4 regions of the Geobacillus sp. GHH01 genome follow, and region 1 is predicted to be linked to each of the others. Evidence: predicted binding sites of a transcription regulator. Region 1 holds the regulator's gene; each other region holds the start of a gene.
What was found. The regulator Rex, encoded in region 1, represses fermentation and respiration genes when NADH is low (regulators of the CRP and FNR family bind a similar motif). The targets are predictions, from matches to a motif close to TTGTGAAATATTTCACAA.
Positions count from the first base shown of each region.

Region 2: GHH_RS03545 (TIGR04053 family radical SAM/SPASM domain-containing protein) is a predicted target of Rex. The motif match lies at 1,135-1,152, and genes of this name have one in related genera.
Region 3: GHH_RS03575 (nitrate/nitrite transporter) is a predicted target of Rex. The motif match lies at 5,630-5,647, and genes of this name have one in related genera.
Region 4: GHH_RS02780 (cytochrome ubiquinol oxidase subunit I) is a predicted target of Rex. The motif match lies at 4,450-4,467, and genes of this name have one in related genera.

Region 1 covers NC_020210.1:252,753-260,338, forward strand. Annotated here, with positions in the region: gene GHH_RS01385 (ABC-F family ATP-binding cassette domain-containing protein) at 1-1,544, opposite strand, end outside; gene moaC (cyclic pyranopterin monophosphate synthase MoaC) at 1,641-2,129, shown strand; gene GHH_RS01395 (redox-sensing transcriptional repressor Rex) at 2,145-2,786, shown strand; gene tatA (twin-arginine translocase TatA/TatE family subunit) at 2,804-2,956, shown strand; gene tatC (twin-arginine translocase subunit TatC) at 2,977-3,720, shown strand; gene GHH_RS01410 (YdiK family protein) at 3,902-4,081, opposite strand; gene GHH_RS01415 (CPBP family intramembrane glutamic endopeptidase) at 4,078-4,812, opposite strand; gene groES (co-chaperone GroES) at 5,168-5,452, shown strand; gene groL (chaperonin GroEL) at 5,557-7,173, shown strand; gene GHH_RS01430 (hypothetical protein) at 7,342-7,586, opposite strand, start outside.
Region 2 covers NC_020210.1:688,501-696,086, reverse strand. Annotated here, with positions in the region: gene GHH_RS03545 (TIGR04053 family radical SAM/SPASM domain-containing protein) at 1-1,086, opposite strand, end outside; gene GHH_RS03540 (molybdenum cofactor guanylyltransferase) at 1,322-1,900, opposite strand; gene GHH_RS03535 (DUF2249 domain-containing protein) at 2,005-2,238, opposite strand; gene GHH_RS19090 (hypothetical protein) at 2,368-2,535, shown strand; gene GHH_RS03530 (hypothetical protein) at 2,975-3,820, shown strand; gene GHH_RS03525 (nitric-oxide reductase large subunit) at 4,128-6,491, opposite strand; gene GHH_RS03520 (Crp/Fnr family transcriptional regulator) at 6,724-7,416, shown strand.
Region 3 covers NC_020210.1:699,379-706,964, reverse strand. Annotated here, with positions in the region: gene ric (iron-sulfur cluster repair di-iron protein) at 258-965, shown strand; gene moaA (GTP 3',8-cyclase MoaA) at 1,052-2,077, opposite strand; gene modB (molybdate ABC transporter permease subunit) at 2,132-2,794, opposite strand; gene GHH_RS03585 (Crp/Fnr family transcriptional regulator) at 3,012-3,710, shown strand; gene GHH_RS19370 (hypothetical protein) at 3,650-4,135, opposite strand; gene GHH_RS03575 (nitrate/nitrite transporter) at 4,379-5,554, opposite strand; gene GHH_RS03570 (ABC transporter permease) at 5,834-6,913, opposite strand; gene GHH_RS03565 (ABC transporter ATP-binding protein) at 6,900-7,586, opposite strand, start outside.
Region 4 covers NC_020210.1:535,304-542,889, forward strand. Annotated here, with positions in the region: gene GHH_RS02755 (phospho-sugar mutase) at 1-1,452, shown strand, start outside; gene GHH_RS02760 (YhdB family protein) at 1,500-1,757, opposite strand; gene GHH_RS02765 (hypothetical protein) at 1,938-2,186, shown strand; gene GHH_RS02770 (DedA family protein) at 2,216-2,821, opposite strand; gene GHH_RS02775 (SpoVR family protein) at 2,981-4,402, shown strand; gene GHH_RS02780 (cytochrome ubiquinol oxidase subunit I) at 4,686-6,032, shown strand; gene GHH_RS02785 (cytochrome d ubiquinol oxidase subunit II) at 6,029-7,057, shown strand; gene GHH_RS19680 (hypothetical protein) at 7,057-7,158, shown strand; gene GHH_RS02790 (hypothetical protein) at 7,247-7,537, shown strand.

The DNA.
Region 1 (7,586 bases):
TTTGTTGCGATTCGGTTGATGAAATAGCGGTCGTGGGAAACGAACAAAATCGTTCCCGGGTAGTCGATGAGCGCTTGCTCGAGCACTTCTTTGCTGTCAAGGTCGAGATGGTTTGTCGGTTCGTCCAAAAGAAGGACATTTGCTTTTTGCAGCATCAGCTTGGCGAGCGAAAGGCGTGCTTTCTCCCCGCCGCTTAAAGCGGAGACCGGTTTTAAAACGTCATCGCCGGAAAACAGGAAGTTGCCGAGCACGGTGCGAATTTCTTTTTCCGTCTTTTCGGGGTAGGCGTCCCACAGCTCGTCAAGCACCCGTTTGTTCGATGACAAATCAGCTTGGTCTTGATCGTAATAGCCGATTTGGACGTTTGCGCCGTAGCGGAGCTCTCCTGTTTGGATAGGGAGTTTTCGGGCGATCGCCTTCAGCAATGTCGACTTGCCGATGCCGTTCGGCCCGACTAGGGCGACGCTTTCGCCGCGCGTGATGCGGAAGCTGATTTGGCGGATGATGGGTGCACCGTCGTCATAGCCAACGGCTATGTCTTCAGCGGTGAGCACTTCATAGCCGCTCGGTCGATCGATCGAGAACGAAAAGGAGGCTGATTTTTCATCGCCGACAGGCCGTTCGAGCCGTTCTATTTTTTCCAGTTGCTTTCGCCGGCTTTGCGCCCGTTTGGCCGTCGAGGCACGTGCGATGTTGCGCTGGATGAAGTCTTGGAGTCGGGCGATTTCTTCTTGCTGTTTCTCGTACCGTCTTAACTCTTGTTCGTATTGCTCGGCCCGCAACTCCAAATAGCGGCTGTAGTTGCCGGCATAGTGTTTGAGCGTGGCATTCGACAGTTCGTATACGTCGGTGACGATTTTGTCTAAAAAGTAGCGGTCGTGGGAAACAACCAGGACGGCACCGGGATAGGCTTGCAAGTACTGCTCCAGCCAGGCAAGCGTCTCAAGATCCAAATGGTTCGTCGGCTCGTCCAAAATCAATAAATCCGGCTTGGACAACAGCAATTTCCCAAGGGCAAGCCGCGTCCGCTGTCCGCCGCTTAACGACGAGACCGGCGTAGTTTTATAATCATATGAGGAAAACTGCAGCCCGTGCAAAACGGAGCGGATGTCGGCTTCGTATTGGTAGCCGCCTTGTTCTTTGTATTGTTCTTGCAGCTCGTCATACATTTTCAGCGTTTTTTCATAGCGAGCGGGATCGGCGAGTACGTCCGGGTCGCCGAGTTGCATGCTGAGTTCGGCGAGCTGTTTTTCGAGTCCTAGAAGCGGGGTGAATACCTCAAGCATTTCGTCCCAAATGGAACGCGGCGAGTCGAGCCCGCTGTTTTGCGCCAAATAGCCGATTTTGATATGGTTTGGTTTGATGATTTTGCCGCTGTCGAAAGAGAGTTCACCGGCGATGATTTTCAACAATGTCGATTTTCCCGCTCCGTTGCGGCCGACAAGGGCGATTCGGTCGCGGGACTGTATTTCTAGTTTTATATTCGATAAAATAAGGTCAGCGCCGAAATATTTCGTGAGCCCGTGCACTTGCAAAATGATCATGTCCGTCACCTCGCGAATAGTTTAACGCAAGTCGCGAAAACGGTCAAAGACGAATGATGAAAAATCGTGTATAGTGTATAAATGGAGGAGATTGTATTGTCATCGTTCACTCATTTCAATGAACAAGGGCGCGCGAAAATGGTTGATATTACGCACAAAGAAGATACTGTGCGAGTGGCTGTGGCGCAAACGAGCGTGACTGTCAGCCGGGAAATTTACGAAAAAATGACGAGCAATGCGATCGAGAAAGGGGATGTGCTCGCCGTCGCTCAAGTGGCGGGGGTGATGGCGGCGAAGAAGACAGCTGACCTTATTCCAATGTGTCACCCGCTTATGTTAAAGGGTGTGGACATTGCTTTTGCTTGGGAAAACGATGGAGAAGCGCATAAGCTCGTCATCACGGCAACGGTGAAAACGAAAGGGAGCACAGGAGTGGAAATGGAAGCGCTGACGGCCGCTTCGGTCTGTGCGTTGACAGTGTACGATATGTGCAAGGCGCTTGATAAAGGAATGGTCATCGGTCCGACGTATTTGGTCGAAAAAACGGGCGGGAAGTCTGGCCATTACCGACGGAAAACCGATTAGCTAGGGGATGAGATCATGAGCAACGAACAACCGAAAATTCCGCAGGCAACCGCCAAACGGCTGCCGCTTTACTATCGGTTTTTGAAAAACTTGCACGCTTCCGGCAAGCAACGCGTCTCCTCTGCCGAGTTGAGCGAGGCGGTGAAAGTCGATCCGGCGACGATCCGCCGTGATTTCTCCTATTTTGGCGCGCTTGGCAAAAAGGGATACGGGTATAATGTCAATTATTTGTTGTCGTTTTTCCGCCGGACGCTTGAAGAGGATGAGGTGACCGAAGTCGCCTTGTTTGGCGTCGGCAATTTAGGCACCGCCTTTTTAAACTATAATTTTTCGAAAAACAACAATACGAAAATCGTGATGGCGTTTGATGTCGATGAGCGGAAAGTAGGGACGACAGTCGGCGGGGTGCCGGTCTATCATCTCGATGAGTTGGAGGAGCGGCTTCACGAAAACATCCCGGTCGCCATTTTAACCGTGCCGGCCGCCGCGGCTCAAGCGCTGACCGACCGCCTTGTCGCGCAAGGAATTAAAGGCATTTTAAACTTTACTCCGGCGCGGTTGAACGTGCCGAACCATATTCGCGTCCATCATATCGATTTAGCCATTGAGCTGCAGTCGCTCGTCTATTTTTTGAAAAACTATCCATCGCCATCGTAAAAAGGAGAGAACAACACATGAAATATTTGTTGCTCGTTGCTGCAATTTTGTTGCTGTTTGGCACGAAAAAGCTGCCGGAGTTGGGGCGGTCGTTCGGCCAGTCGCTTCGCGAGTTTAAAGACGCCACAAAAGGGCTCGCTGATGACGAAGAAACGAAAACCGACCGATGACAAGGCAGGATGGAGAAACAATGAATGACAAAGAAATGTCGGTGTATGAGCATCTGGGTGAACTGCGAAAACGGCTCATCATCGTGCTCATCTTTTTTGCTGCGGCGCTTGTCGTTAGTTTCTTTTTTGTCGATGATGTCATTTTGTATTTGCAGCGAACGGCCGAGGCGAAGCATTTGACCATGAACGCCTTCCGCCTCACCGATCCGATTAAAGTGTATTTTCAGTTTGCCTTTGTCATCGCGGCTGTGCTGTCGGCTCCGGTGCTGTTGTATCAAATTTGGGCGTTTGTCAGCCCCGGTCTGTATGAAAAAGAGCGGAAAGTGACGTTAAGCTATATCCCGGCGTCGATCGTTCTTTTTTTAGCAGGCGTCAGCTTCGCTTATTTCGTCTTGTTTCCGTTTGTCGTTCGATTTATGAGCCAGCTGGCTGACCAACTAGGGGTTCAACAAATGATCGGCATTAATGAATATTTTCAGTTTTTGCTTCAGCTCGTGCTGCCGTTTGGCATCGTGTTTCAGCTGCCGATCGTCGTGTTGTTTTTCACCCGCTTAGGGCTTATTACGCCGCAGCTTCTTGTTCGCATCCGCAAGTATGCGTATTTGGCGCTGCTTATTTTAGCGGCGGTCATTACGCCGCCGGATGTGCTGTCGCAAGTGATCGTCATGATTCCGCTCACCATTTTGTATGAAGGAAGCATTTGGGTGGCGCGCATCGGCTATCGGAAAGCGCAGCGAGCAGCCGAGGAGGAAGGCAATGAGTGAGGCGGGACGAAAAACATTGAGAGGAAAGCGAGCAAGGCCGGGCCAAACGAAGGGGCCGTCTCAAAAGCCACAAGACAGGACTTTGAGGCCGGCCTCTTGTTTTTTGTTTCCATTTTCACGATATGATCGCCGTCATGAGACTGATGTTCTGGTCCCTTCCCGTCCGAATCACGGGAAGGGGTCAGCGTTTTGAGGCGAAAAGAAGGCGAAGGGCGGTGCCGAAATCAAAGGCAGCGAGCGCCGCTAAAGCGATGGTGGAGACGTTCCAAACCGTTTCATGAGCACTTTCGATGGCCAAATACGTAAACATTGAGCCTAAGACGAAATACGGAAGCGAAAACAGCTGAGGGTTTCGCATCATAGCCAAACCCTCCAAACGGCGAGCGGCAGCTCGGACTGGCGCATCATGTTCTCAATCTCGTCGGCCAACAGCGTCTGCATGGCGACGACGAACGTATTCATGGCGACATGGGCGAAAATCGGCACGAAAATGCGTCCGGTTTTCGCGTATAAAAACGCGAATACCATCCCCATGGATGTGTACAGAAGCAAATGTTCCGGCTCCATATGGACAAGGGCAAACAAGAGCGAACTGACAAGCGCAGCAAGCCAAAAGTTGTATTTTTCATAAAGCGAGCCGAAAATGATTTTGCGGAAGATAATCTCCTCCAAAATCGGGCCGATGACGGAGGTGACGACGATAAGCAGCGGCGTCAGGCGGATGATATCGATGATTTGCCTTGTATTTTCCGACCCTGGTTTGATGCCGAGCAACCGCCATTCGATGTTGGCGGCGATGCTTTGCGCCGTGAGCGCCAAAAAGACGCCCAAGACCGCCCACATCCACGAGGAACCAAGCGGCAGCCGCCGCATCATTCGTTCGTTGCGGTCACCGCGGAGCAGCCATAGGATAATGACAAAAGCGAGCAGGAAACTAATGATCGCCCAATACCCGGAAGCCAGTTTGGCGGCTTCGAGGCGGCTTTCCGTTCCTTGGCCGACGCCGAGGGCGCGAAGAAGCGGCACGCCGACAAAGGCGGACAGCTGCATGACGATATACGTGATGATGACGTACCAGTGGTTGCGTTTCAAACCCTCTACCCCTTTTATTTCAAATTATATCCGTATTGTAGCACATGTATGGCGAAAATAGTAAGAAAACTGCATCCTCGCATCCCACCTCACCGCCGTAAAAAAATTAACCGGAGCCGTTTATCAGTCCGAGGAATGTGAAATAATGAAAATGAGCTCCGCGCGGATGGGGAGTAGAGGCAAAACAACCGGCTCCTTTTGCTCTTTCTTCTTTAGGAGAGAAAAACAGTTATTTTTTTGCATTTCCTACTTGCAAAACGGAAAGAAGTTCATTAATATTATAAGTGTGTTAGCACTCGATAGTGATGAGTGCTAATAAGAACGGCGAAAACTATCGTTAAGGAGGTCGTTTCCCGTGTTGAAGCCATTAGGCGATCGCATTGTCATTGAAGTCGTGGAAACAGAAGAAAAAACGGCTAGCGGCATTGTGCTGCCGGATACGGCGAAAGAAAAACCGCAAGAAGGCCGCGTTGTCGCTGTCGGTGCAGGCCGCGTGCTCGATAACGGCCAACGCATCGCGCCGGAAGTCGAAGTTGGCGACCGCATTATCTTCTCGAAATATGCGGGCACAGAAGTGAAATACGACGGCAAAGAATACTTAATTTTGCGCGAAAGCGATATTTTGGCTGTCATCCGCTAATATATGCGTTCATCACATAAACATTCCGAAAACATACTGGGTACTTAATCGGATACTTAACTTGTGGCACGCAGTCCAACAATTTCATAAGGAGGTAACGGGGTATGGCAAAACAAATCAAGTTCAGCGAAGAAGCGCGCCGTGCGATGTTGCGCGGGGTGGACAAACTTGCAGACGCAGTGAAAGTCACATTAGGTCCGAAAGGCCGCAACGTCGTATTGGAGAAAAAATTCGGTTCGCCGCTCATCACGAATGACGGGGTAACAATCGCGAAAGAAATCGAACTCGAAGACCCGTTTGAAAACATGGGCGCGAAATTGGTCGCTGAAGTCGCCAGCAAAACGAACGACATCGCTGGGGACGGTACAACAACCGCTACGGTATTGGCTCAAGCGATGATCCGCGAAGGCTTGAAAAACGTGGCTGCTGGTGCCAATCCGATGGGCATCCGCCGCGGGATTGAAAAAGCGGTTGCGGTTGCTGTTGAAGAATTAAAAGCCATCTCCAAACCGATCAAAGGGAAAGAGTCGATCGCCCAAGTGGCTGCGATTTCGGCTGCTGATGAAGAAGTCGGTCAATTGATCGCTGAAGCGATGGAACGCGTCGGCAACGACGGCGTCATCACGCTCGAAGAATCGAAAGGCTTCACGACAGAACTCGACGTTGTCGAAGGGATGCAATTCGACCGCGGTTACGTTTCGCCGTACATGATTACGGATACGGAAAAAATGGAAGCCGTTCTCGAAAATCCGTACATCTTGATTACGGACAAAAAAGTATCGAGCATCCAAGAGCTGTTGCCTGTTCTTGAGCAAGTCGTGCAACAAGGCCGTCCGCTCTTGATCATTGCGGAAGATGTTGAAGGCGAAGCATTGGCGACGCTTGTTGTCAACAAACTGCGCGGCACGTTCAATGCGGTAGCTGTCAAAGCGCCTGGCTTCGGTGACCGCCGCAAAGCGATGCTCGAAGACATCGCGATTTTAACGGGCGGTGAAGTCATCTCCGAAGAGCTCGGCCGCGAACTGAAATCGACAACGATCGCTTCGCTCGGCCGTGCGTCGAAAGTTGTTGTTACGAAAGAAACGACGACGATCGTCGAAGGCGCTGGCGATTCGGAGCGCATCAAAGCGCGCATCAACCAAATCCGTGCGCAGCTTGAAGAAACGACGTCCGAATTCGACCGCGAAAAACTGCAAGAACGCTTGGCGAAATTGGCTGGCGGCGTAGCGGTCATCAAAGTTGGGGCGGCAACAGAAACAGAATTGAAAGAACGCAAACTGCGCATCGAAGACGCGCTCAACTCGACTCGTGCGGCTGTTGAAGAAGGCATTGTCGCCGGCGGTGGCACGGCTCTCATGAACATCTACAACAAAGTCGCTGCCATCGAAGCGGAAGGCGATGAAGCAACCGGCGTGAAAATCGTATTGCGCGCGATCGAAGAACCGGTTCGTCAAATCGCGCAAAACGCTGGTCTGGAAGGCTCGATCATCGTTGAGCGCCTGAAAAACGAAAAACCGGGCATCGGCTTCAATGCGGCAACAGGTGAATGGGTCGACATGATCGAAGCTGGTATCGTTGACCCGACGAAAGTCACTCGTTCGGCGCTGCAAAACGCTGCATCTGTCGCCGCAATGGTCTTGACGACAGAAGCGGTCGTTGCCGACAAACCGGAAGAAAACAAAGGCAACAACAACATGCCGGATATGGGCGGCATGATGTAATCTCGCCGCAAAAGCCTTGGAGCACCGGGGGAGTTCCCCGGTGTTCTTTTTCTTTTTGACTATATATGCCTCAGCCAGGTGTTCTTACAGCCGCTGATCGGGTGAAGGGCAGCTGTTGTTTCTCCCTCATATCGCTATTCTATTGCACCTTTTCCTCCGCTGTGCTAGTTATCGCACCTCAATGAAAAACGCATAAATCGCATCCCCTTTTTTCCAAGAGGCGTGAATGGCATAAATGTATGCCCCTTTCTTTTCCGGAAGAGTAATGATTCCGTTTTGCACCGGGCGCCAGTCGGCATCTCCGCCGTTCCATACACCCGCTTCGATCGTCAACGGGCGGTCGTCAAATTGGAGGTGTAATTTTGCCCCAGGGGCAACCGGATGGGGATTCATGTTTTTCACGAGCAGCGGCG
Region 2 (7,586 bases), 440 kb from region 1:
CTTTGGAATGTAAACACAATACGGCTCGCTTTCCAAATAGTCTCCCGTCACCGCATACGCCCGCGAGCGTGAGCCGCCGCACACATGGCGAAACTCGCAGACGCCGCATTTTCCTTTATATTTGTCCGGATTGCGCAAGTCTTGGAAAATCGGCGAGTGTCGGTAAATGTCCGCCAGCGGCGTTTCCCGGACGTTCCCTGCCTTCACCGGCAGCAGCCCGCTCGGGTAGACATCGCCGATATGGGAGATAAAAACAAAGCCGTTGCCGTCGTTTACTCCTTTCGGCGCGCGGCCGAGCCCGTCGACCTGCCCGGTTAAGCCTTTGTTCAACACGTCTTCGTAACGGATGCCGCCTTTTGCCGTTTTTCCTTCACGCATTTTCGCCTGCAGCACGACGCGGCGGTAATGCTGGCCCGCCGTCGTTTTGATATCAAACGGAACGCGCTTGCTCGTTTCATACAGCCAGCGGAACACCCGCTCATGCTCGATGGGGGAAATCATATCCTCCTCTTTTCCCCTGCCTGTCGGCACAAGGAAAAAGACGCTCCAAAGGACGCATTTCAGCTTCTCAACCAATTCCGCCATTTCATCAAGCACATGAACGTTGTATCGCGAAATGACGGTGTTGATTTGCACGGGAATGTCGAGCTCATGCAAGTATTGAATCGCACGGATCGTCAAATCAAACGAGCCGCTCACGCCGCGGAAATGGTCGTGAATCTCGGCGTTCGGCCCGTCAAGGCTGAACGCCCAGCGCGACAGGCCGACCTCTTTTGCTTTGCGGATCGCCTCTTTCGTCACGTTCGGCGTCGCGCTCGGCGTCATGGACACGCGCAATCCTTTATCGATCGCATATTTTGCCAAATCGTACACATCCGGCCGCATGAGCGGATCGCCGCCCGTAAAAACGAGCATCGGCTGATCCATCTCGTAAATCTCATCGATCAGTTTTTTCCCTTCCTCAAACGTCAACTCGCGCGGATCGCGATGGTATTGCGCTTCGGCGCGGCAATGAAGGCACTTGAGTTGACAAGCTCTCGTCAATTCCCAAATCACAATAAACGGATTTTCATTAAAATCGCGCATTGCGGCCCCCTCCTTGGCCTCCATTGTACCGCAACATTCAGGCGCGTTATGTGATATGGATCACATCCACAGCAAAGCCATAACAGAGGGCGATCGTACCATGGACGAAGATGACAGCCATCTGAACAGGCGGTATAATATATTGACCCGCCATACGCCCAAAAAGTAAAGCAAGGATGGCTCTTCTGAATTGAAAAAAGTGTATGCGGTGTCTGCTTCGGCCACCATCCCCCCTTCACCGGTACTCTTCCTCCGTATTGACATTGCGCCAGACGTCACTATCTGCGGCAAGTTGCTCGGCGTCCACCCAACGGACGCGGGCGCGGTCAAGGAGCGAGATCATCCGCCGTTCGCCGGCGTCAAGCAGCTCGGCGATCACGGAGCGAAGCCGACGGTGGTATAAGGCGACCAATGGTTCGGGACGGACGCCATGGAGCGGGACGATGGCGTCAAACATCGGATCGATATAGGAAGCAAGCCGCTCTGTCACTTCCCGCCGCATGTACGGCATGTCGCACGGCAAGACGAACACCCAATCCGCTCGGCTCTGTTCCATAACGGTGTAAAGGCCGGCCAGCGGCCCACAGCCGCGGCAGCGCTCGACATCGAGCAGCACCGGGATATCCGTTTGGCGGCGGAATTCATCGACAAGCGACGGGTGGCTGACGATATACAATTCATCCGCGATCGGATCGAGCGCCGCGACCGACCAAGTGAAAAACGGGGCGCCTTCGTGCAGCGCAAACGCCTTCGGCCGCCCGAACCGGCGCGACTGGCCGCCGGCGAGCACCGCTCCGGCAATGGCTCGTTTCATCTCTATCCCCTCTTTCCGAACATCATCTGTCCCTACCGTACCATACGAACCGGCGAAAAAAAAGATTTCCGCCTGTCGACGGAAATCCCTATGGAGCGGATGATTTATTTTTTGCCGATCGCCACCCGCCATACGTCCGGCCCTTCCTCTAAGTACTCCCACGTAAACTGATCCGGACGCTCCATCATAAATTGGTATTGCAACGGACGCGGATCATGGTCATTGACAAGCTCCATTACTTCCCCCGGCTTCAAATTGTCAAACAGCCGGAAAATCGCCGGATGGCGATCCCGCGGCGGATAGTCCGGGGCGTGGATTTTGGCAGCAAATTGGTTCATAACATTGGCCTCCTTTGTAGTATAATGAATTATATACTTTATCATAACCGCTTGAACCTTGGGGGGTAGTGACGAGCGTCACAGCCCGAAGGTGAACATGTTCAATCCCCATGAAAGGAGAAATGGCGGTTGGAAGAGCTTGTTGGCTTTTGCGCGCAATGCGGCAAGCCGATCCATTGTCTGCATGGGTTTTTAAATGGCGTCGTCAGCCGAGAAACAGAGACGTTGTACTGCTTTCCGTGCCATGACAAGCAAAAGGAAATGGAACACACCACGCCGGACAAATGCCACAAGTGATTGAAAACGCTCATAAACGAAGGGAGCTGACCCAAAAATCCGCTAAAAAGCGGACTTTTGGAGTCAGCTCTTTCTTTATGAAATCGTGTATTGATCATGAACGATTCCGACTAAATCCCATGTTTCACCTTAATAAAGGAAGTTCGATTTTCGTCAAAACAATGCCGCTGCCGGGATTAACATGACCGTACGGGCTAAAACGCACTCCTTTTCCTGGACGGATGCAAAGCGACAATGACCCAAAACGTTATGTTCAAATTTCTGTGAATCATTTATAATATGAATGGGGAACGATGATCCTCATTTGTTCTGCGCTACAATCCCATCCCTTTCCTCAACCACTTACTCTACACGCTCGTTTCCCCAGTCCTCAAAAGAAAGGAGCGATTCATCACCACCCGCTTTCCCATGGCTACTATATAAGAAGGGAGGATTTTCCTTGGAAGCGATATTGAAACAAATTTTGGACAAGCTCCAAATTATCGAACAGGAAGTAAGCGACGTCAAAACAAACATGGCAACGAAACAAGAACTCGAAGAAGTGAAGCAAAACTTCACAACAGAGCTTGAGGATATTAAAGCCAACATGGCAACGAAACAAGAACTTGAAGAAGTGAAGCATAGTTTCACAAAAGAGTTCGAAGACATTAGAGCCAACATGGCCACCAAACAGGAGCTCGAAGAAGTAAAACAAAGCTTCTCAAAAGAACTAGAAGATATTAAAGCTAACATGGCCACCAAACAAGAACTTGAAGAAGTGAAGCATAGTTTCACAAAAGAGATCGAAGACATCAAAGCCAACATGGCTACCAAACAAGAACTTGAAGATATCAAAGCCAATATGGCCACCAAGCAGGAGCTTGAAGACATCAAAGCCAGCATGGCCACCAAACAAGAACTTGAAGACATCAAAGCCAACATGGCTACCAAGCAAGAACTTGAAGACATCAAAGCCAACATGGCTACCAAGCAAGAGCTTGAAGACATCAAAGCCAACATGGCTACCAAGCAGGAGCTTGAGGACATCAAAGCCAACATGGCTACCAAGCAGGAGCTTGAGGACGTAAAGAACAACCTAATGAAAGAATTAGATCATGTCAAAGCCAATATGGTCACAAAGCAAGAATTTGTTTTCCTCCAACAAGCAGTGCTTGAAACAAATGAAATCGTTAAGAAAATAGAACAAAACATGGAAAAGCACGAACGGATTTTAGATCTTCTTTCTAGGCGTTCGATTGAACACGAAGCGGCAATTTCCAGCATTCGTCTTATAAAGACAACATGAGCAAGGAGGAAGCATCTCTCCTTGCCTTTCTGAGGTGCGGCGGCCTTTATGTAAGAAAGAAGCTCGACCATTTCGTGAACTACATGAGCCATATGATCCAGTGGAATGATATCGCCTGGCAACGTGAGATGATTCATGGTACACTCTTCAAAAATTATGATGATGTTTCATAAACAAATCGCTCCTTTTCCGGCGATAGCGGTTATGATAACTCTATTCTGCCAGAAAACGAACGATTCTCTTCTATTTTCGTGTAAAAACGGGCTAATCCCAAAACGCATTCGCGTTTTGGGTCAGCCCGTTTTTGTTATTCTTCCTCCGCCAAATTCGCCGCCGGCAGCTCTTCCCCTTCGCCGTGAGTTGGTTTGCGCAAATGGAACATCGCTTTGATGGCAAAGACAAGCAAGGCGGCGACGCCGATTAAAAAGATCGTATCCGGAACGAAGCGGACAAGCAGCAAATTTTGTACGACATCTTGTTGCAAAAACGAAGGCGAACGAGACGCCCAATAGCCGTGTTCAAACGCTTCTTTGATTTGCAGCACCCCAACCGGGAGAAGCGTGATGAGAACCATGCCAGCCAGGCCGATGTTCAGCATCCAGCAAGAGAATTTCAGCCATTTGTCGTTCCATGCTTCCGGTTTGACGATGTTGCGCAGCGAGTAAAGAAGCACGGCGATCGCAAACATGCCGTACACGCCCATCATCGCCGCATGGCCGTGGGTCGGCGTTAAGAATTGCCCGTGTTCAAAGTAGCTGACCGCCGGCAAATTGATGAGAAAGCCGAACACCCCGGCGCCGACCAAGTTCCAGATCGCTGTGGAGATCAAAAACCAGAATGTTGCTTTATACGGGAAGTTGACTCCGCCGTCGCGCATCATTTTGTATTGCTCGTACGCTTCCAAAATAAGGAGCGTGAGCGGAATCACTTCGAGCGCCGAGAACACGGCGCCAAGGGCGATCCAGATTTCCGGTGAACCGTTGTAGTAATAGTGGTGGCCGATGCCGATCACACCGCTGCCCAATAAAATCGTAAATTGGAAATAAAGCGCCCGGACGGTCGATGTTTTCGTCACAAGCCGCATTTGAACGAGCAAGAACCCGATGACGACAACGGCGAACACTTCAAAAATGCCTTCCACCCATAAGTGGATGATCCACCAGCGCCAAAAGTCCGCCATCGTAAAGTTCGTATCCGGTTCGATAAAGAACGCGAAGATGTAAAAGAACGGAACGGCGATGGCCGAATAAAACAGCAAGTGAATGAGCCCGCCTTTGTCGCTTTCTTGCTTCAGCCCTCGTTTGACGCCGCGGAAGACGATGAACAGCCAAAGCAGCATGCCCACGACTAAAATGATTTGCCAAACGCGGCCGAGCTCGATATATTCCCAACCTTGATGGCCAAGCAGGAACCATTCGTTTCCTAAGTAGCCGTTGACGCCGAGCCATTGGCCGATCATGCTGCCGCCGACAAGCACGACAAGCGCCCAGAAGAGCAGATCGACGAGCAGCCCTTGCTTTTTCGGCTCTTGCCCGCCGACAAGCGGCGCGATGAAAATCCCCATGCCAAGCCAAGCGGTGGCAATCCAGAAAATCGCCAGCTGCAAATGATATCCTTTGGCGATGTTAAACGGCAACAGGTCATGGATCCATTTGATGCCAAAGAAGCTGTCCGGTTCCGTATAGTAGTGGGCGAGCAGCGCCCCGAACATCGCTTGCACGAAAAAGAGCGCGGCGACGACAACGAAATATTTGCCCGCTTTCACTTGCGACGGAGTAAGCGGCTGCCGCCGCAAGTCGATGACCGGAAACTTCCCTTCAGCATACGCTTCTTGCATGCTTAGTTGATAACGGTGGAAGACGTACAAAATGATCCCGATGAACAAAATCAAAATCGTGACGCTCGCGCCGCTCCACCATACCGCGGAAAAGGACATCGTATTGCCAGCGTCTTCATAGTACGGCCAGTTGTTGGTGTATGTGATCTTGTCTCCAAGTCTTGGCGTGCTAGACAGCCAGGCGGTCCAGAAGAAAAAGTCGGCAATTTGCTTGATTTGGTCGCCATCCGCCACCCAGGCACGGTTTGATTTTGGCATGTCGCTTTCTTTGATCAATCCTTTTTTCAATCCCCAACCGTCGCCATTTGTGAAGACATCGCGGTAGTAGTCGCGCACTTTTTCCAACCCGTATACTTGCGCATCCGTCAGGACGAGAACATCCGTAACCGGGTTGTAGCGGTTTTTTCGCATTTCCTTGATGACTTGTTCGCGGATGATCGTTTTCTCATCGTCGGTTAAATCGGCAAACGGTTTGTGATACCGCTCTTTTGCTTTGTAATCTTGCATGCCTTCCGTATAAATTTTCAACGCTTCCGCCGTATAGTCCGGCCCCATATACGATCCGTGTCCAAGCACGGTTCCGTAATCCATCAGCCCGTATTTTTGGAAGACGGCCTGCCCGCCGATGATCGTTTCTTTCGTCATCAACACTTGGCCGTCTTCACTGCGCACTTCCTTCGGCCTTGGCGCCATTTCTTTAAAAATCCAATACCCGCCGACAAGCAGGACGGTAAAGCTGATCACAATAGTGAAAATGAGAATCGATTTGAGAAAACTGTTGGTCGTTTGCCGCCCCGGCCGCATGTTGGGGCGAACGGATCGATGAACTTCCATATGAGACAACCTCCTTCTCGTTTGTTCGCCCCCATTGTAGCGTGCTGAACCGAGGACGGTTTGTGAGCTGGGGCAAATGTCTGTTATGATTTATATCACAGCTTTATGGCGTGGGAATGTATACAATGAAGGCAGAAAAGGCCAAACGACGCGGATGTTCAAAAAGAGAAAAGCATTGATGTTCCGTTGGCAGCTGTCACACGTTTGTCACATTTCCAAAGGAGAGAACGCCATGGCGAACCATTGGATGAAAGACCGCTTAAAAGCTGTTCCGTTGTTTCGTGAACTGTCCGATTACGAGCTTGATTCGCTGGTTGCCATTTCCCACGTGCGCGTTTACAAGCCGCGGACGTTCGTCTTTATGCAAGGCGATCCGCTCGAGCGAGTCTATTTCATTCATTCCGGCACGGTAAAAATTTATAAAACGGACTTCAGCGGGAAAGAGCAAATCATCTCGATTTTGCAGACGGGAGAAATGTTTCCGCATGCCGGCTTTTTCTTAAAAGGCACCTATCCGGCCCACGCCGAAGTGGTCGAGGAAGCGACATTGATCGCGATCCCGATCCACGATTTCGAACAAGTGCTGATGGCGAGCCCTGAACTTTGCATAAAACTGTTCCGCGTCATGGGCGAAAAAATCGTCGACTTGCAAAACCGGCTTGAGGCGCAAGTGCTCCATAATACGTACGAACAAATCGTGCTGCTTTTGTTGCGGTTGACGCGCACGAACGCCGTCAAGCAAGGGAAATGGCATCGGCTCACCGCCCATGTGACGAACCGCGAGCTGGCCAACATGATCGGCACCGCCCGGGAAACGGTGAGCCGCACGTTGAGCCAGCTGAAACGGAAAGGGCTGATTGACGTCGACGAACACGGCTTTTATTTGATTGACCGCGAAGGGCTCGAACAAGAAATCTTTTTCTAACTCCTTTTCCCCATCGTCCGGCACCGGTCGGGATGCGCAATGGAGCTGATGGGTTTTCCTTTCAAACACTTGGGCAAGCCCATCTTTCTGAAACATGCTATTCCGCCCTTTCAAACGAAGACGAAACCTTTTTTCCAAAGTGGAATATGTCATGTTTCGGCCGAAAGATG
Region 3 (7,586 bases), 450 kb from region 1:
CCTCCCAGCGGCTTGCCTTGGCCAGCAGCCACATGCTGACTCCTCCTCTTTTTTCGGCCGTTCACATCTTCTATGCAGCGCATTCACAATTTATATCGTCCGTTTTATTGTACAGGAAAGAAGGGAGCCACTGTTGTGATGTTCATCACATTTCCTTAGTTGTCCACTTTTTTCGTTTGTGTGAGATGTGTCACAACGTTGGCGTCCAAAACAAGGTATGCTGAAGCTGTAACGATTTGGTGATGGAGGGATCCGAAATGGAACAGCGGTTTACCGAACAATCGTTAATTGGCGATATTGTCACGGTCTTTCCGAAAGCAGCGGATTTGTTTAAAGCGCAGCGCATTGATTTTTGCTGCGGCGGGCAGCGCCCGTTAAAAGAGGCCATCGAAGAGCGCGGACTGGACGGCGAAGCGCTCCTTCGCGAGCTGAACACCCTTTACGCGGAGGCGCAAAACAAGCCGTCCGGAAACTGGAGTGAAGCTCCGCTAGCCGACTTGATCGAGCATATCATCAACACGCACCACCGCTATTTGAACGAGGAACTGCCGCAACTCAGCCCGTATGTCACGAAAGTGTTGCGCGTGCACGGCATGCACCATCCGCATCTTTCCCGCGTGCATAAACTGTTTCATGAGTTAAAAACAGAACTCGAGCAGCATCTCATTAAAGAGGAAACGGGAGCGTTCCCGCTCATTTTGCAATTTGCCGACAACCCGTCGCCGGAAAACCGGGAGGCGGTCGAACAGGCCGTTCGTGAACTCGTCCATGAGCATGACGCCGCTGGCGATCTCATCAAAGACATTCGCGACATCACCAACGACTTCACCCCGCCGGAAGACGCGTGCGGCATGTATCGCCTCGTCTACAACCGGCTGGCCGCGCTTGAAGACGATTTGTTTACCCACATCCATTTGGAAAACAACATCCTCTTCCCGCGCGTGTTGGCGGCGGTGAAGGTTTAAAGGAAGAAAGACGCCGATTCGCACTTCCGAAAACATAAACCAAAAACGGGATCGCTTCTTCTACGGAAAGAGCGCTCCCGTTTTTTTCACCCTCCAATATACGACATTTCAATTTTCGGCCGTTGTTTCGCCGTCTCCGCCGTCCGTTCTTCCGAATAGCGGTCCGTCCGCCGGTTCCAGATGGCCGTAATGAGCGCCTTCAGCTCTTCTTTCCCCGCGCCGGCGCGCAGTTTGTCTTTCAATGACACGCCATTGGCCGCAAACAGGCACGTATACAGCTTGCCATCGGCGGAAATGCGCGCTCGTGTGCAGCTTTGACAAAACGCTTCCGTCACCGAGGCGATAAAGCCGACTTCGACGTTCGTGCCGACGTAGCGGTAGCGGCTCGCCACCTCGCCGAAATACTCTTTCTCGACAGGCTCGAGCGGATGCATCGCGTTGATTTGCTCGTACATCTCTTTTTTCGTCACGACATGGGAGTAATCCCAGCCGTTCGTCGTGCCGACATCCATGAATTCAATAAAGCGGAGCGGGATGCCCAAGTCTTTAAAATAAGCCGCCATCGGCACGATTTGTGAATCGTTCCATCCTTTTTTGACCACCATGTTCACTTTGACGCCAAGCCCCGCCTCGCGCGCTGCTTCAATGCCTTTCAACACCGGAGCGACGCCGACGCCGATGCCGTTCATTTTGCGGAAAATGTCATCATCAAGCGCATCCAAGCTGACGTTAACGCGCTTCAACCCAGCCGCTTTCAGCCGTTTCGCCCATTTCACCAAATGGATGCCGTTCGTCGTAAGGGCAACGTCCCGCAAGCCGGGAATCATGGACAGCCGCTCAATGAGCGCATCGAGGTCGCGCCGAAGCAGCGGCTCGCCGCCAGTCAGGCGGATTTTTTCAACGCCAAGCTCGACGAAACATTCCGCTAAAAGCGCCATTTCCTCAACCGTCAACAGCTGGTCTTCCGCCAAAAAGCGAAAATTCGGCCCGAACACTTCAGCGGGCATGCAGTAGACGCAGCGAAAATTGCATTGGTCGATGACCGACAGCCGCAAATCACGAAGCGGGCGGGCGAGGCGGTCGGTGATCTTCATCCGGTCGCGCTCTTCCATGGCGCTCCCTCCTTTCCCTTTCATGGGCCGCGTGATATTCCAACGGCCTTCTCCTTATCGCTGCCAACGGCCTAGTTTCGCCGCACAAGACAATAAACTAAACGACAATCCAATCGTGACCGCCACCCATGCCCACGCCAGCTCCATCCGCCCCGACTCCATCGCCATATAGACGGCAGTCGGAATCGTCTGCGTTTTTCCCGGGATGTTTCCGGCAAACATGAGCGTTGCGCCGAACTCCCCGAGGCTGCGGGCAAACGACAGCACCGCTCCGGAGAATAACGCGTGTTTGGCCAGCGGCAGCGAAATATGCCAAAACACTTGGCGCTCGTTCGCCCCGTCGATGCGCGCCGCTCCTTCAATGGCGGGGTCGACGGCCTCCAGCCCCGCTTTGGCCGCCTGATACATGAGCGGAAACGACACAACAACCGCCGCCATCACCGCCGCGCCGGGCGTAAACAATATCGTTGTGTGAAACCACCTTTCCACCAGCTGTCCGATTAGGCTATGACGCCCAAACAAGACAACGAGCAAAAACCCGACGACCGACGGCGGCAATACAAGCGGCAGCATAAACACCGTCTCCATCGCCGTCTTCCCGCGAAACCGGCGGCGCGCCATCCACCTCGCCGCCGCTGTTCCAAGGATTGCGACGATCACGCCGGCAAGAAGCGATACGTTTATCGATAACCAAACCGGTGACCAAAACTCTGCCATCGACGAACCTCTCTCTGTTCCGTCTCCCTTTTACCATACGAAAACAAACAGTAGAATGCTGTGATGCTACTCACATTGTAACATAGAAAAAGGAAAAACCAATTTAGAAAAAATTGTGACGCCTCGCACAAAAAACAGTAACCGGTGATTTTTTTCACTCTCTCTCGCTGTGATGATTTTTACAATAGAAATAGCTGAATGAATGGAGGTGCTATCGATGGAAGCTGCAGTGAATGGATATTTTCCCCATTTACGTTCTTTGTTGCAATCGTCGAAAAAAGTGATTCCACTTCGCAAGCACTCCTTTTTGTTCCAAGAAGGGATGCCGGCCAATGAGCTGTACTTGATTCTTTCCGGCAAAGTGCAAGTGAGCAAAATTTGTCCGGACGGAAAAGAAATGTGCTTCCGCATTTGCGGAAGCGGGGAAATCGTTGGTGAATTGACGCTGTTTACGAACGATGCACGCTACTTGTTGACGGCCAAGGTAATAGAGCCAGGCGAAGCGGCAGTCATAAACAAAGAGGAACTGGAACAGCAGCTGCTGATCAATCCGCCCCTTACCCTTGAATATATGCGCTGGATCAGCAAGCATGCCCGGCGGACACAGACAAAGTTTCGCGATTTGATCATGAACGGCAAAAAAGGAGCGCTTTACTCGACGCTCATTCGCCTTTGCAACAGTTATGGCGTCCCGCTTGAGGACGGAAGCATTTTTATTGATGTCACATTGAAAAACCAAGATTTAGCCAACTTTTGCGGCACGACGCGCGAAAGCGTCAATCGGATGCTCAACGCCTTAAAACAGGAAGGGATTATCTCGATGAAGCGGGGGAAAATTACGGTTCATGATTTAAACTATTTGAAAGCGGAAATCCAATGTGAAGATTGCCCGGCGGATATTTGCTGCATTGAGTGAGCAAAACGCCAAGGACAACAAAACGGATCGAGCCGTCTCAGGACACTGATGAAAAAAGCGCCCGGCCGGCCGTTGTTCTCGGCACGCCGGACGCTCTTTTTTTCTTGTCGGTTGTGATGCGAATCACTTCTGTTTCTTTTCACCGCCGTATAATGCGTTTTCCCTTTGTCAATTTCAATGTCAGTGATTTGCGCCGTCATTTCGACGCGGACATCATGCAGACCGATCCGCTCCATTTTCAACGGCACCGGTGCTTGGTTCACTCCTTTATGCGCCGCTAACATGTTCGCAGCAGACTGTTGCGTAGTTGCCGCTGTTCCGCTTTTATTTTCCGCCTTTGCCTCTCCTCCTCCCCCGTTGCTGCATGCGGCCAGAAGCGAAGCGGCTAACGCGACGGACAATAACGAAGACATCCTTTGTTTCATCGTTCTCCCCCCTTAGATGATTTGATTTACACCTTTAACGTACGGCATTTTCACTTCTTCCCTGGTGATTTGTATCACCAACAGACAGCCATGTTTGAATGATTTGTGAAATAATGAGCAATATATTTTAATCATGTAACAATAGTGAAACGCATACTCACATTGAATAACAGAAAAACACGCCCAAATAAAAAAAGAGGCTAAAAGCGAACAAGCTTTCAGCCTCTCTATACGGTATTCCATTCAAGAAGCGAACCGCTTCGCCGGTTCGCCGGCTTTTTTGCCAAATACGAGCCGGTTCAGCAAGAAGCAAATAAGGGTAAACAAGCTAAGGAGCAGAAAACCGAGCACGTACGAACCTGTTGCATCTTTCATGATCCCCATGACAATCGGCGGAAAAAAGCCGCCAAGTCCGCCCCAGGCCCCGACAAGGCCGGTGACGGCGCCCGTTTCGGCTGGGAACAGCTGCGGCACGAGTTTGAACACCGCACCGTTGCCCAGCCCAGACATCACGGCCACAAACAAACAAGCCGCTGTCATCACCCAAATATTTTCCATTCCAAACGCGATCACCAACGCGCCGATTGTCATTCCAGCGTAGACGAACGTCAACACCCGTTCAGCGCCGATTTTATCGCCAAGATAGCCGCCGACTGGCCGCGCAAGCGTAGCGAGTACAGTAAACCCAGCCGCGCGCATCCCAGCATCCACCGGCGTCAACCCATACAAGTCAACGAGCAGCGACGGCAAGTAAATGCCAAAAGCGACAAACGCCCCGAACGTAACGAAGTAAAAGAGCGACAACGTCCACGTATGTTTATATTTCAATACCGACAGCGATTCACGCACCGTTTTTTGTTGTTTCGGTTTCGGCATATCCGGTGTGAAAAACCAAACGAGAACGAGCATGACGACAACCGGAATGATCATCCCCCAAAAAGCCCAAGGCACACCAAACGCTGCGGCAATCGATGGAACGGAAAACGCAGCAACCGCCGTGCCGAAGTTGCCCATCGCGTTAATCCCAAGCGCCGTCCCTTGCTTTTCCGGCGGAGTCAAGCGGGAAACGAACGTCACCGAAATGGCGAACGACGTTCCGGCCATGCCGATGAAAAACGCCCAAAACAGAAGCATCGCATACGAATCTGCAAACCCTGCGCCAACAAGCGGAATGACAAGAAACAAGAGCAGCAGCGAAAACAGCCTGCGCCCGCCGATCCGGTCCGTCCAAATGCCAAGCGGCAACCGCATCACCGAACCGAGCAAAACGGGAATGGCGACCAAAATGCTTTTTTGCGTCGATGTCAGCCCGTACATTTGTTGAAACGTACTCGCAAGCGGCGAAAACACGGCCCACACAGCGAATGAAAACATCATGGCGAACGTCGTAATCGGCAGCAGCGCCTTTTGTTTATTCATGAAAAGCCCCTCCCAAACTTTCAAAATTTGTGACGTTGTTTGTACTTCCATCATACGCAGGAGAAGGAAACGGATTTGTGAGGTTGATCACATTCTTGCCTGTTGTCACCATTTTGCCACAAGCGTTGTCACGGTTTTGTCACATCCAAAAAAAGAAAAAGCCCGTCCCCAAAAGGAACGGACACGATTTGGCAGAACGTTTTTCACATACGAACGATAAGAAACGCTGTTGGGCGCACACATCTCTTCCGCCCCGTCTGCGGCAAACAACTTGTTTTCTCACCCACTCGCCCGTATCTCCTGCCTCATAAACAACCAATACGCGATCGCAAAGCAGATGAGAGTGGCGGCAATGAGCGCGGTCGCCTGCGGCCAAATGAGCAGCAAACTTTGCGAGAATGGCAAGGGGGCCGCAACAGCGCCGGCCGTTTGCTCCACCGTGACGATCCCTAGCGTTCGGACGTCCGGCGAAAGCAAGGCGGTTGTTGATTCATTGAACAAGTAGCTCGGCGACAATCTCATGAGGCCAAGCACCAACTCTTGACGGCCGACCGCCTGCTCGACGGACGTAATGGCGTCAGACTGCAAAAACGGTTTCGCAAACACTTCCACAATCATCGAGTAGAAAAGATTGAAAAACAGCCAAACGGCCATCGACGACAACGCGGATGTCGCCGCCTGGCGGAAGACGACGGAAAACAAAATGCCGAGATTCAGCCAAAAAGCGATATACACAAGGCATAACAACAAAAAGCATATGATGCGGGCAAATTCCTCGAACGTCGGTGGAATGCCCAAGATCAAAATGCCCAATGCCGTTACAAGCAATCCGAGAGAGAAAAACAACACAGCGTTCAACAAAAGACCCGCGACAAACTTGCCATTGATCACATAATCGCGCGGAATCGGCTGGGCCATGAGCCGGCTTAACGTCCCCCGGCTCCGCTCCGAATTGATGGCGTCAAATCCAAGAGCGATGCCGAGCAGCGGCCCGAGAAAGCTGACAAACGTCAGAAACGAAGGCAACGTTCCGTCCGAGACGGTGAATAATTTTAGAAACAAGTAGGCGCCTTTCGCGATTTCCTTGGCCTCTTCCGAGGAATCCAACGCGTCCCGGATCGTCGTCATCGCCGTATACAGCGAGCCGAAGCAAGTGAGCAAGATGAGGGCGATTAAAATGATCATGCGCCAACTCGTCAAATAATCGGCCAGTTCTTTTTTGACCATGGCCGAAAAGGCGCTGTTTGCCCCTCTTGCCCGTTTCTTCTCATCCGGCGCACCCGCCTTCAGCCGTTCGCTCCATCTTTTCACATATGAAAAAACATCGTTTGCCCATCGTCCTTCGTTACTCGCCCTCACGTACATCCCTCCCTTCAAAATAGCGGTGATAAATCTCATCAAGTCCAAAATCCCGCCGGCTGAGATGGAACAAGGAAGAGTGCGATTCAACGATGGTTTTGCTGATGGCGGCGCTCACATCCGTCTGGCAATACACATCCCATCCATTTTCCGTTTGCTCCACTTTGTTGACGCCCGGAATCGCCTCGATTTTGGACCGTAAGGAAGCGTCAAGGGGGGAAGCGACCACATGGATGACATAGGCATCCTGCAAAAACAATTGCTGCGCTAGGCGCTCGATATTCCCTTCGGCCAACAATCGGCCCCCGACAAACAAGCCGACCCGGTCGCAAATTTGCTGCACATGGTGCAATTGGTGCGAGGACAATAGAACGGTGATGCCTTCATGGCGGCTCAAATTGCGGATCAGGCGAAGCAGCTCTCGCACTCCCTCAGGATCGATGCCCAACGTCGGCTCATCCAAAATGATCACTTCCGGGCGCTTCATCAACACATCGGCCAAGCCGAGCCGCTGCCTCATTCCCCGCGAGTATGTCCCCGCTTTCTTGCGGGCCGCATCAGTCAAATTCACCTTCTCGAGCAGCTCCCACGCCCGCTTTTCCGCCTCGGCGCGGGGAATGCCGTTTAACGCCGCCGTATACAACAAGTTCTCCAAGCCTGTCATGTGATGGTA
Region 4 (7,586 bases), 280 kb from region 1:
ATGGAGGCGGCGAAAACGTTGGCGACGAACGGCATTCAAACATACGTGTTTGATGAATTGCGTCCAACGCCGGAACTGTCGTTTGCTGTTCGCTATTTGCGGGCGTTTGCCGGCATTGTCATCACCGCTAGCCATAATCCGCCCGAATATAACGGCTATAAAGTGTATGGAGAGGACGGGGGACAGCTGCCGCCTGCTGTCGCCGACCAAGTGATCCGCTATGTCAATGAAGTCGAAAATGAGCTCGCCATTCATGTGGAAGATGAGAAAACGTTAAGAGAAAAAGGCCTTATTCGCATCATCGGAAGCGAAGTCGATGATGCTTATATCCATGCGGTCAAAACGATTTCCATCCATCCGGAGCTCGCTCGGGAAACGGCGATCCATATCGTGTTTACGCCGCTTCACGGCACGTCAAACAAACCGGTGCGCCGCGCGCTCGCTGAGCTCGGCTACCAAAACGTCTTTGTCGTCAAAGAGCAGGAGTTGCCGGATCCGAATTTCTCGACGGTCGCCTCGCCCAATCCGGAAGAACACGCGGCCTTCGCCATGGCGATGGAGTTGGGCAAGCAAGTGAACGCTGATCTGTTGATCGCCACCGACCCGGATGCCGACCGGCTGGGCGTGGCGGTGAAAAATGACAAGGGAAACTATGTCGTGCTGACCGGCAATCAAACCGGCGGCTTGTTGCTCCACTATTTGCTGTCGCAACGAAAAGCTCAAGGCACTCTGCCGGAAAATGGTGTTGTCTTAAAAACGATCGTGACGTCTGAATTGGGTCGGGCGATCGCCCAATCGTTTGGTCTTGAGACGGTCGATACGTTGACCGGTTTCAAATTCATCGGTGAAAAAATAAAGGAATACGAGCAAACAGGGCAATATGTGTTCCAGTTCGGATATGAGGAAAGCTATGGGTATTTGATCGGCGATTTTGTCCGTGACAAAGATGCCGTGCAGGCGGCTGTCCTCGCGGCGGAAGTGTGTGCGTTTTATAAAAAGCAAGGGCTATCGTTGTATGAGGCGCTCTTGCAATTGTTTGACCAGTACGGCTATTACCGCGAGGGACAACGATCGCTCACGCTGAAAGGCAAAGAAGGAGCAGAGGCGATTGCCGCGATTTTAGCGTCGTTCCGCCAACAGCCGCCGGTGGAGGCCGCGGGGAAAAAGGTGACGGTGATTGAGGATTACAAAACGAAAGAGCGGACGAACACGTTGACCGGCGAAAAAACGGCCATTAATTTGCCGACATCCAATGTGCTCAAGTATATCTTGGAGGATGGCTCGTGGTTTTGTCTGCGTCCATCAGGGACGGAGCCGAAAATGAAGGCGTACTTCGGCGTCAAAGGGACGTCGCTGGGGGACAGCGAAGAAAGACTAGCGCGCTTAACAGAAGCCGTCATGCAACGCGTAAAGGATGTGCTTAGCACCGTTTCGCCTTCTTATGCGCAATGATCAGCACAATCTGCGGGGAATTGGCATCGGCCAATTCCCCGTTCGTTTTACGAGTAAAACTGCGCGTACTGCTCGACTCCCATTTTTTGTTCGCTCACTTCAAGCGCATGGTCAATATAGCGAAGCAAGGCGTGCAACCGCTCCTGGATGACGGAGTAGTCATGTTCAAAATTATAAGCGTGGAGAAACTTTTCAATTTTTTTCGACAGAATATCATCAGGCGTACGCACCATTAAAATGAGCAAATTGTCCCATTCGGAGCGATGCGTGTAATAGAGCGCCTTATCATAGTCGACGGTGTTCAAGCGGCATGCCTCCTTTATCAAGAAGGAGTCATTGTTAGTGTATGACGGCGGGGCGTTTTGTTGCCCTGTAAATGTTGCGACAGAAGGCAAAATATAAATTATAACCGAAATGAAAACGAAAAAGGAAAAATAAATGTTGCAATTTTGTGACAAGGATAGTATCCTCAAAATAAGGGGATGATGAGAATGAACAAACGGCACGAAGGGCAAGAAATCATCAACATGTGCAAATGGATGGCGTCAGTGGGATTGATTGTCGGAGTTGTACTGTTTTTGCTTAGTTTTATCGCAAGCGCTTACAACAAAGACTATTTCTTGACGATCATCAGTCTCGGCATTATCGGGGCCTCGATGTTTATGTTCGGATTCGGCCTGTTTATGGGTCTGCTGACGGAAACGTACCATCGCGGCCCGCGCGAGAACGTATAGCGCGCATAGAGAATGAAAAACACCGGTGATTACCCCGGTGTTTTTCGCTTTTGCTGGATGTACCAATAGAAGATGGCGAAACCAAGAGCGACCAAAAAGACTGGAAATAAGAATGGACGGTAGGCATGGATGTACTGCTTGACGGCCATCCAGCGGCTTTCAAAATAGGCGCCGATCGTCAAAAAGACAGCGACCCACACCATCGCCCCGCTGTAGGCGAACAAGGCAAACTTTCTCCAACGGTAGGCGTTCATGCCGGCCCAAAAGGCGGCGAGATGCCGAACGCCGGGGATGAAATAGCAAATGAACAATACCGCTGGGCCGAGCTTCGAAAAAAGCGCTTTCGTTTGCTCGAGCCGCTTCTCCGTAAGATGAAGCTTCGGACCAAATTTATGCAAAAACGGCAGCCCGAGCGTAATCCCGAGCATATAGCTGAGCGAGATGCCAATGATGGCTCCAAGCCAGCAGGAAAGAAAAGCGAGCGGATACGAAAACGCCCCCGTTGAAACGCGGTAACCGGCATATGTCAACAGCAGCTCGTCGGGGATCGGCAGCCCGACGATGCCGAGCATCAGCGCAACCATAATGCCGATGTAGCCGAAGTGTTCGATAAGATAATGCAAATAGTGCTGCAAATGACCACCACGCTTTGCCGCGATTTCTTGTATATGACCATTATAAGCCAACGGTCCACAAATGAAAATGGGGCGCTGCGCGTTCATGCCAAACGATGGAACGTATCAAAACGCCGTTTCCCTCATACATTGTGATAAGAGGAAAAAGGGGGGAGATGGATGCGGAAGGGCGAGCTGAAAGAGCTGGAACGGGCCATTGCCGAAATTACCGAAATTGCGGAAGGATTTGGCCTTGATTTTTATCCGATGCGTTATGAAATTTGTCCGGCGGACATTCTTTATACGTTTGGCGCCTACGGAATGCCGACGCGATTTTCCCATTGGAGCTTTGGGAAACAGTTTTACAAAATGAAGCTTCATTATGATTTAGGGTTAAGCAAAATTTACGAGCTCGTCATCAATTCGGACCCTTGCTACGCGTTTTTGCTCGATACGAATACGCTCATCCAAAATAAGCTGATCGTCGCCCATGTGTTGGCTCACAGCGACTTTTTCAAAAACAACGTCCGCTTCAGCAACACGAAGCGCGATATGGTGGAAAGCATGGCGGCGACAGCGGAGCGGATCAAGCATTATGAACATCAATACGGAAAATTGGAAGTGGAAAAATTTTTGGATGCCGTCTTGGCCATTCAGGAGCATATCGATCCCTCGCTCCTGCGGCCGAAGCTGTCATGGACGTGGGAAGATACGGAAGTGTACGAAGAGGAGGAGCCTCCGAAAACATCGACGCCGTACGACGATTTATGGTCGCTTGACGAGCGGAACAAACTGAAAACGCCGCCGCGAAAAAAACGGCGCAAGTTTCCGCCGCAACCGGAAAAAGATGTGCTATTGTTCATTGAAGAATACAGCCGCGAACTGGAGGATTGGCAACGCGACATTTTAACGATGATGCGCGAGGAAATGCTTTATTTTTGGCCGCAGCTGGAGACGAAAATCATGAACGAAGGATGGGCGACGTATTGGCATCAGCGCATTTTGCGCGAGATGGATTTGACGAGCGATGAGGCGATTGAATTTGCGAAACTGAACGCCAACGTCGTGCAACCGTCGCGCACTGGCATCAATCCGTATTATTTAGGACTGAAAATTTTTGAAGACATTGAAGAGCGGTGGAACAACCCGACTGAGGAGATGAAAAAATACGGCGTCAAGCCGGGGTCGGGGAGGGCGAAAATTTTTGAAGTGCGCGAACTCGAATCCGACATTTCGTTTTTGCGCAACTATTTAACGAAAGAGCTCGTTATGCGCGAAGATATGTATTTGTTCCAAAAACAGGGGAAAGAATATAAAATCGTCGACAAAAACTGGGAGCATATCCGCGACCAACTCGTCAGCATGCGGGTCAACGGCGGGTTTCCGTATATCACGGTCAATGACGGCGACTACATGCGCAATGGGGAGCTGTATTTAAAACATTGGTATGAAGGGATCGAACTCGATCTGAAGTATTTGGAAAAAGTATTGCCCTACATTTATCAGTTGTGGGGCCGTCCGGTCCATATGGAGACGGTTGTTGAAGAGAAGCCGATGTTGTTTACGTATGACGGGAAGACGGTGCATCGGAAGTATTTGTGATCACGAACGGCAGGGGCATCCTGCTTTTTTTGTTTGTCACGGCAGATATGTGAAAAATGTCACAAATTATTCGAATTTGCGATGGATAAGAGCGGGAAGTTTATGGGATAATAAACACAACTGGTTTGTGATGTTTATCACAATTATGTCATGTAGGACTTTACGGAGGGGAATGAACGTGTGGAAACGGCAAGAAACGTGGCTCATATGGATTAGTTTTTTGGCGGCGGCCGCCGTGTTCGTTTCGTTGATGGGACGGCTGTTTTCACAGGGGGGATGAAATATGCGCGAGTATGATTCAGTGTGGCTCAGCCGCGTGCTGACAGAGTTGACGCTGACGTTTCACATCATTTACGCCACGATCGGCGTTGGGATTCCGCTTATGATCGCCATTGCCCAGTGGATTGGGATTCGGAAACATGATATGCATTATATTTTGCTTGCCCGTCGTTGGACGCGCGGCTTTGTCATCACGGTGGCGGTCGGGGTTGTGACCGGAACGGCGATCGGCTTGCAGCTGTCGCTTTTATGGCCGAACTTTATGCAGCTGGCTGGCCAAGTGATCAGCTTGCCGCTGTTTATGGAGACGTTCGCCTTCTTTTTTGAAGCCATTTTTCTCGGCATTTATCTGTATACATGGGACCGGTTTGAAAACCAGAAAAAACATTTGCTGTTGCTCATTCCGGTGGCGATCGGCTCTTCGGCTTCGGCCATGTTTATTACGATGGTGAACGCCTTTATGAACACGCCGCAAGGGTTTGAGTTGAAAAACGGCGAGCTTATCAACATCGACCCGATCGCCGCAATGTTCAATCCGGCCATGCCGACAAAAGTCGCCCACGTGCTGGCGACGGCGTATATGACGTCAGCATTCGTGCTTGCTTCGATCGCCGCTTGGCATTTATGGAAAGGCAATCGTCACATTTATCATCGCAAGGCACTTCATTTAATGATGAAAACAGCTTTTATTTTTTCGGTAGCCAGTGCATTGATTGGCGACTTATCGGGCAAATTTTTAGCCGAATACCAGCCAGAAAAGCTGGCGGCCGCTGAATGGCATTTTGAAACGAGCTCCCATGCACCGTTGATCCTGTTCGGCGCGCTCCAAGAAGACGGGGAAGTGAAATATGCCTTGGAAATTCCATATGCCCTTAGCATTTTGGCCCATAACCATCCCGCTGCGGTTGTGACCGGACTGAACGAAGTTCCGGAAGATGAACGCCCACCACTGTACATTCATTACTTATTCGATGTGATGGTCACGATCGGGGTGTTTTTAATGGTTGTCGCAGCCGCGTATTGGCTCGGATCGATTTTCCGCTGGAAGTGGACGGCGAAAAAGTGGTTTTTTGGACTGCTGGTGGCGGGAGGGCCGCTGGCGATGGCTGCGATTGAGGCGGGATGGTACTTAGCGGAAGTCGGGCGGCAGCCGTGGATTTTGCGCGGCTATATGAAAACGGCGGAAGGAGCGACATCGTCGGCGCATGTGGATACGATGCTTGTGTTGTTTTGCCTTTTGTATATGGTGTTAGTAATTGCGAGCGCAACAGTGCTCATCCGTATGTTCCGCCGCAACCCGGTTGAACGGGAGCTGGCAGAGCGGGCCAATAACGGGGAGGTGGCGCCATGACGCTCGAAGTCATTGGCATTTCGGTGTTATGGCTGTTTTTGTTCGGGTACATTATCGTTGCCTCGATTGATTTCGGGGCTGGGTTTTTCAGCGCCTATAGCCATTGGGCAAACAAACAGCATATTTTGCACCGCATCATTCAGCGCTATCTTTCCCCTGTATGGGAAGTGACGAACGTCTTTCTTGTCTTTTTCTTTGTCGGCATTGTCGGCTTTTTTCCGAAAACGGCGTATTATTACGGTTCTATTTTGCTTGTCCCGGCGAGCATCTCCATCATTTTGTTAGCTATTCGCGGCTCGTACTATGCGTTTCATACGTATGGGGGGACGGAACGGAACTGGTATTTAATCGCTTATGGATTGACGGGGTTGTTTATTCCGGCCTCCCTGTCCATCGTGTTGACGATTTCCGAAGGCGGGTTTGTGGAGGCAGGCACCTCAGGCGTTGCGCTGGATTATGGGAAGCTGTTTGCAAGCCCGTTGTCATGGAGCATTGTGCTGCTCAGTGTGACGAGCGTTCTTTACATTTCTGCCGTTTTCTTAACGTACTATGCGGACGAGGCCAAGGATGAACGGGCGCGGGCGCTGTTGCGCCGCTACGCTCTTCTTTGGAGCGGGCCGACGATGTTGTCAGCGCTGCTCATTATTTACCAGCTCCGCTACCATAATCCCGAGCATTACGCCAACCTATGGAATGTGGCGTGGATGCTGGTCATTTCCTTTTTGTTTTTTGTCATTACCGTTTGGCTGCTTTGGCGGCAGCGGCGGTTCGGCTGGGCGTTTATTGCGCTGTTGTTTCAATATGCGTTCGCCTTTTACGCCTATGGCATTTCACATTATCCGTATTTGTTATACCCGTATTTGACGATTTATGACGGGTTTACGAATGAGACGATGGCTATGGCGTTGATCGTCGCGTTTATTGCCGGCCTCCTGTTATTAATTCCGTCACTTTATTTGCTTATGCGCCTCTTTTTGTTTAACAAGGCGTACGTTAAAGGAAAATGGGAAGGGGGAAAAGGATAATGCAAACATTTTTGATCATGTATGCGCCGATGATCATCGTCGCCCTGTCGATCATCGCCGCGTTTTGGGCTGGTTTGAAAGATGTGCACGTAAATGAGTAAACACAATTTCAGCGTCTTGGTAATGCATAGTTTGCCGCCAATCGCTTACACTAGCGGATGACAACGAATCAAGGAAGGGTGGGCGATCATGAAAGAAGTGCTGCAACGTGTAAAAGAACAATTGGAGCAGGCATTTGAAGAGCCGCGTTCGACGAGCCTTGACGGGGCGCTCCATGAGCTTGAACAATTGAAGGCGAGCGCTGGGGAGAAGAAACAAATGATTGAAGACGTCATTCGCGCCGTCGCCCATGCGCGCAATGCACGAATGGAGCTGGCCGAGGCTGGAGATGAATCGGCGACGAACGCCTTCGCTGAGGCGTATCGGGCGCTGGATCAAGCGATTGAATCGTACAGCGATGTTGATAACGATCCGGTATAAAGCAGATGGGAATGTCCCATCTGCTTTCTTGCTATGCCAGCGGCACGAT